2 regions of the Vibrio genomosp. F10 str. 9ZD137 genome follow, and region 2 is predicted to be linked to the other one. Evidence: predicted binding sites of a transcription regulator. Region 2 holds the regulator's gene; the other holds the start of a gene.

Region 1 (3,423 bases), on a different contig from region 2:
TCACCATTTGCGTCTAATCCCTCAGCGATCACTCGAGTACAGAGGTCTCTATCGGTAATGATTCCCAGAACGGGGCTGTCATCGCTATCATCATTATCGAGCTTGTTTTGATCGATAATAAGTAGCGAAGAGACATTTTCTTCAGCCATTTTAATGGCCGCTTGCTGAATGGTTTCGGTTCCGGCAATAAAAAGTACGTCTCGCGTGAGTAGAGTCCGCACCTTACAGGTCGTTAAGTCATTATCATCTTCGGTACTGGAAACGGTTTGCCTAAGACGGGCGTTATCTTCTACTTCCACAAAATCAGCGAATGAATCGTGGTTGTCATACAATTCTTGGAAAATCGCCTCCGGGAGACAATAGAGTAGAGTGTCTTCAATAGCCTTGGCAGGAAAGCGTACTTTATTATTGGTTAATAATCCCATTTGACCGAAAACAGCGCCCTCATCGATGCGATTATAGAGTTCCCCTTTACGACGATAGACTTCAACGATACCGCTACGCACGATATACAAGTCATTGATGTTATCGCCAAAGTGAATGATGGGAGTATCTTTACGAAAGTAGGAAATTTCGACATGTTTGGTGACGTGTTCCAGCACTTCTGGAGGGAGATCATCAAATGGAGGGCGTTGAGAAAGAAAGTTTTGAATTTCGAGAAGTTCAGCTTCCATTATTGAATCCGTTGAGTCATTTTCCCGATAGTATACCATTTTGTATCGGTGTGTATGTGATTGGCACAATCAGTAGGCTATCAACTAGGATTTGTAGAAAAACGCCAGCAAGTAATAATGGCTGGCGTTTTTTGTAGAGGCTTTAATCATTGATGAGCTGCTCGTGCTTTTGATGCTTAGCTTTTAGCACAGGGTAGTGTCTCAGTAACCTCATCAATAAATGGCCTAATCTATAAGGCCGTAATCGCTGCGCAGCACATCGATAATTTCTTGCTTAGGGTTTTGGCTGAGATGCACAGGTTTACCCGTAATCTTTTCTGCAATGCTGATATAAGTTCTAGAGATATCCATGAGAGCTTCATTTGGCAATGCGTTATCACGAGCCAATGCTTCTCTTTCTGGCATGCGTTCTTTGTTAAGAAGAATATCAGGATCTGGAAAGTGACCTAAAAGGAATTGGCGGAAACCTTCTTTCGAATTTTCGACGATATTGCCTGCTTGATATTCTTTGGTATCCCAAATACGAGAAGAATCCGGCGTGCCCACTTCATCCATATAGATAAGCTTTTCATTACCCGCTGAATCGGTGACATAGCCAAACTCAAATTTAGTATCGACAAACGTCTGATCAACATCGGCCAACGCTTTACTGATAACCGAAAAGCCATCTTTAAGCAGGGATTCGTATCGAGCTATATCGTCTGAGGTGGAGAAGTTGAAAGCAGCAAAGTTATCTTCGATGTTCTTGCGAGAAATATTGACATCATCCGCCTCAGGGACTCCCGGAATACCCTTCAGGATTCCTTTTGTTGAAGGAGTAATAAGAAGCTCAGGTAGAACTTTATCTTTTTCTAAGCCTTCAGGAAGCTCAATACCACAGAATTCACGTTCACCTTTCTCGTAAGCACGCCACATTGAGCCCGTGATGTAATTTCTACAGATGGCTTCAATCATGACGGGTTTTGCTTTTTGCACAATCCAAACAAACGGATGCGGGATATCCAATATATGACTGTCTGCGAGATTATTCTTCTTAAACAAATCAAACCAATGGTTAGATATCGCGTTAAGAGCAGCCCCTTTTCCTGGTACACCTTTAAGACCACCTTCAGCATGCCAAATACAATCAAAGGCAGATATACGGTCACTGATAACCATGATAGCTAACGGTGCATCAGGAGCGACATCGTACCCTTTTTCTTGAATTAGACGCTGGCTATCTTCATCGGTCAGCCAGTAAACAGAACGAACTTTGCCACTGTGGACAGGCTTGTTAGTGCGAATGGGTAAATCGTCATTGACGGCTAAAACTTGATCAGCAAGGCTCATTAGACATTCCTATTTTTTAAACGTCAGATTGAGAAGGAACCCAAGACTACAAACAGTAGGGCTTAGGCTGTGAATATGCCCCGCATCATACCAGAACTTTTTATCATCGACACTTAAAAAGCAAACGTTTGCTTAAAATCTATCGTATATCGATACAGCGAGAAAAAATAAAAAAGCGCCTCGAAAATGAGGCGCTAAAAGAGTGCGAAAATTCGTTGAACTTACTAGTGATACTTTTGGCCTCTGCCTTCAACGAAAAATACTTCACAGTCATGGAGCGACGCTAACGATTTGAGTAAGGCTTGGTTAACGTGATCAATATTATTTGAAGCGACAACAGCACTGGCGTTGCCAGACTTAATGGCTTTTGTCACTGTTTCTAGTTCTGTCATCGATTGAGATGCTTTCATATGAATAATTTTATTGCAGCTGATTTTCGATGAAGAAAACTGTTCAAAATCAGGACGGGGGCATTCTGACGTAAATAGAATCCATTGCTGGCTGCTTGATAAACCGGATAACCGACCCATGATTGAATCGTCGATCGTCATCGGAGCTGTTGGCTGAGCAAGAGTGTTGTACTTCGAGTGCTGATTAGGTTGTATTTGCAACATATCCCTGTCCTTTTATACATGCTGTATACCTATACAGTAGTTTTATTTTGAGTAAGGATCAAGTACAAATTGCTTCAATTATGAACAAAATGTGATTTAGATTGGGTGCTGAGATTGTTTTGTAAGCGGTAGAGGTCGGTTTTAAAGGGCAGAAATTAAAAAAGTCACGTTAAGTGACTTTTTAGTGCAAGCTATTGGTTGGTAGTGAAAGAGTGAGTATAAAAGAAGAAGGGGCAGTCTAATATTGTGCGCAGTGCTGCTCTTGGTGCTGACGTTCCGCAATGTTGAATTCGCGTACATCCAATGAAGCAAGGTCATAACAGTCTTCACATGAATTGTTAGACTTTCCATCAATATAATTAAGTTTGGTAAGAGCGCTTGGTTTTTTACACCAGTCACAAGTACCTTCTGAGCTGAACATTATTTTCTCCTTCTAAAGTGAAGTTCACTTTCAATTTTCTTCGGACATTATGACATATAAAAGGAAGTGAGGTTAATTGTTTGTTACATGCTTGAGAGGGGGATCGCTTGCGTGACGTGCTTTTTCTTGTGTTTCCTCAAAATGCGACACTCAAATGTAACATTTTATTAACCTGGTGGGGCGTTACTTAATGTGTGCCAGGATAATTTTAAGCGCATTATTTAATCGCTTCATTTCATCATCCGTTCCGCTCAAGTCTGGATGATAGAGTTTGGACAGTTGCTTGTAACGAACTTTGATCGTTTTTTGATCGGGTAGTTTTGTCGAAGTGAATCCAAACATCGCGCATGCAGTGTTCAGTTTCTGGTCGTTGGCATTTTTAGGT
Region 2 (3,423 bases):
TATCAGAAAAATGGCAAAGAGTATTTTTTTATTCATAGTTAGAGAACCAGTAAGTTGATGTGTTTATAGAGAACCGTATTAGGGTGAAAAAATTTCAAGTAGCAATAGAATAAAAAGATTCAAGCTTTGATGCTGATAACGAGGCATAAAAAAACCAACATATGAATGTTGGCTTTTTTGAGTTATCTTAATCGATTCGCGAGTTCTTCCCGTCTCTCTTGGGGAATAACAGACCAGTGAGTCCCCTTAATGGCGCCTTCTAGCGCCCAAAGAAGCTCCAGCCCCACATCTGATGGGTGAGATTGCTGAATGGCCTTATAAGCGGCTACAGAGCCTTGTTCCTCAAGAGTTGCTACAGAATCAATACCCGCTTTTTTCAGCATTCTTTCCGTTGCCAACCTAAGATTTGGTAAATCCTTAAGGCGATCCGGTTTTGCAGATGCTTGGCTTTCTTTCTCTTTCTTTGCAATCTCTAATGAGTTTTTCGCTTCAGCGAGAGTGGTTGCTGAATCTGACATCCAATCATCAGGTAACGCATAATATTTTGTTACGACAGGGTGTCCGCGCTTTTTATAGACATATGGCATATAGCCTTGCTGCTTGAACTTTTTAACGGCAATGCTATCGGCTCTTATGTGAAGTTTGTCATTTACAACAAGTGCAAACATTGTGTCTTCAACAAAAATACCGAAACCGCCAAACATTGAACGAGACTTTACTCGTCCAAGCTGTTCAAACAGCCTCATTGAGTCTTTTAGTATTGGTTTATCCATGCTGTATGTTCTCGGTGTATGTTAAATACGCCACCAAATCAGGTCCGAGAGGTTAGCAAAATATGCAGAAACTGTGTCATTTACGGGTAAATTTTATGTTTGCATTGCTTGCCATCGGTAACCCCGCTACCTACCAACTCCTGTGATAAACAGAATGTTTGGTTTAGGCCGGAGGCTTTGCGTCCCACCTTTTCAAGTGGTTTGCCCTGTGCGTGACTGAAAATAAAGCTTTGATCAATTTGAATGAGAATCACAAAACCGCCTGGTTAGTGTGATGTTCATCCAACAAATTCATCTCAATATTGAGTCTAAACTATAACATATAATTAGCAAGTAAAGAAAAGCCGGTCAAAGCAAACTACTTATTGAGATCCTTTACGGTGTTTCGTTCTACGATTTCAGGGTGCATCTCAAATATGCGCTTTTCGTGATCTTTATCTTTGATTCTCTCAAGCAAAATTTCAAATGCATTTTTACCTACACGACGTTTGGGTTGGTGTACGGTCGTTAGTGGAGGAGAAAAGTACTCAGCAAGCTCAATATTGTCATAACCAATGACAGAGATATCGTTAGGAACGTTAATCCCTTTTTGCCCCAAGCGACTGATTAAACCGAGAGCCATCGTGTCGTTGAAACAGAAAATGGCCGTTGGTTTGTTGTCCATCGCCGCAATTTGGTCTGCTGCTAAGACTGCGGTATCACACTCAAAGTTACCTTCTAAGATCCAATCTTCATCGATTTTTAGGTTGGCTTCTGTCAATGCTCGCTTAAAGCCTAAAATGCGCTCTTGGCATGCTGCTTTTTCAAAATGCCCGCTTAGACAGGCAATATCTTTATGGCCTTTATCAATCAGGTATTTTGTGGCGAGATAACCACCTTCTTCTGAATTATCGATTATTTTATCAGCCTGGGAGCTTTCTGGGCCCCAATCCATGACAACCTTTGGAATGGTTGAGTGACGATCAAGCATTTCTCGAAGTTCTTCAGTAAGGTCAGAACACATGACCAGAATGCCATCCACTCGTTTCTCGGCCAGCATGCGAATATAGTCACGCTGTTTTTCATAGATACCGCCGGTGTTACAAAGAATCAGCGTGTAGCCTTGGCGATAACAATAGCTTTCAACACCGTCAATGACTTCAGAAAAGAAAAGATTAGTAGACTGAGTGACCAGCATGCCAATAGTTCGTGTTGTGTTGCATTTTAAGCTGCGGGCAACGGCACTTGGCGCGTAGTTGAGCTCTTCAACGGCTTTATTCACTTTTTCTTGTGTCGTTTCTGCCACGAATCGCGTTTTATTGATAACGTGAGAAACAGTGGTCGTTGATACGCCAGCTAAGCGAGCAACATCTTTAATTGTGGCCATAATTCTTTTCCTGTTAATTGCAGTTGCAATTCCATTCACTAACAAAGCGTTTCAGTGCTTACATGAGCAAAAACATCTTATTATGAGTAAAAACACAAAAACCGCCAATAATAGCGGTTAGTTAGTCATTCTTTTGTCGTTATTATTTCAATTTTAGACGTCATGTGAAGGACAAGCAATGAAAAGCGGTCATATTCGCGTGATCTAAAACGACAATTAGACAATATCATGGTGTTTATATCGAGTTTTTACTCGCCAGTTAAGTACTGGTAATCGAGTTCCAGAAAAGCACTCATCAATTCAGATACTGCAGCATAGAAACCGAAATCATCCAATTGCTGACATTTATGGGTGAATTGCGGGACCCAAGATAACAAGTAGGTTGAGATAAACTGTTCTTGCTCAATCAGCGCTTGGTCAAGGTGCTTTTCTATTTCAACTTCATTGGAACGGATAATCAGGTGACCTAAAAAATCGAGCTCAATAGCGATATGATCAGCCGGTTCATTGAGGGTTTCATGAACTGCCACATTATGCTTCGCCATCAGATCCGCCATTTCCTTTGCAGGGGTATCGTTGAGTATTCCAGCCTCGCCAATATAAATTGACGCGTATGGCAGAGCCGAATCTTTCTCTGACTTTAAAAATAGGTCACAAAAGTCAGCAGATAACTCAAGTTGTGCATCTTCTCTATCTTGCAGTCGATTCAGTGCATCAACGAGTTTATCAATCGCAGGCTTTAATGATGGGTTCTCTCCCAAACCAGTAAGGAAAGCTCTAATCTGAGCCGACTGGTACTGTTCGACATCCGGTTCTGTGAGTTCTTTGGCGAATAGACTAGATAGCCACCAGTAGATTTCAGCACGTTTTTCGTTGAATGCTTTTGTTTCTTGCATTGTCATTAGCCTTAACAGAAATAATCTTTCTAGTTTAACGAATAAAAATGAACAGGGTTACTTAAGAGTATGATAAAAATTGTGAAATTATGTCGAATTATGAACAGATTCAGCTATCTTGTTTTGAATCAATAAACTTGCAAGATTTGTCCAAACTTAACCGGATGAGCTAGAATTGTGATGAATTATGAATAGAATGGCTCTAGCAAAATCATTCCAATGAATAAAAATAAGTGGGTTAAATGACTTATCATATACTGGTCGTCGAAGACGATGCTGTCACACGCAGTAAGCTGGTCGGCTACTTTCAGAATGAAGGCTATACGGTGAGTGAAGCTCAAAGCGGTGAACAGATGCATGAAATATTGAACATGTCCTCTGTCGATTT

The links. The regulator PurR, encoded in region 2, represses purine synthesis genes. The targets are predictions, from matches to a motif close to TNANGNAAACGTTTNCNTNA.
Region 1: the regulator PurR is predicted to act here: its motif matches at 2,120-2,139, upstream of ACP45E_RS19650 (phosphoribosylaminoimidazolesuccinocarboxamide synthase).

The regions. Positions count from the first base shown of each region.
Region 1 is NZ_JBNGCJ010000876.1:2,953-6,375, reverse strand. Features, by position in the region: gene ACP45E_RS19655 (putative nucleotidyltransferase substrate binding domain-containing protein) at 1-674, opposite strand, end outside; gene ACP45E_RS19650 (phosphoribosylaminoimidazolesuccinocarboxamide synthase) at 900-2,003, opposite strand; gene ACP45E_RS19645 (SulA-like leucine-rich domain-containing protein) at 2,228-2,617, opposite strand; gene ACP45E_RS19640 (hypothetical protein) at 2,856-3,038, opposite strand; gene ACP45E_RS19635 (J domain-containing protein) at 3,222-3,423, opposite strand, start outside.
Region 2 is NZ_JBNGCJ010001040.1:4,516-7,938, reverse strand. Features, by position in the region: gene ACP45E_RS22105 (TVP38/TMEM64 family protein) at 1-36, opposite strand, end outside; gene ACP45E_RS22100 (TfoX/Sxy family DNA transformation protein) at 183-773, opposite strand; cyclic di-GMP riboswitch class I at 887-989, opposite strand; gene purR (HTH-type transcriptional repressor PurR) at 1,132-2,139, opposite strand; gene torD (molecular chaperone TorD) at 2,388-3,035, opposite strand; gene torR (two-component system response regulator TorR) at 3,278-3,423, shown strand, end outside.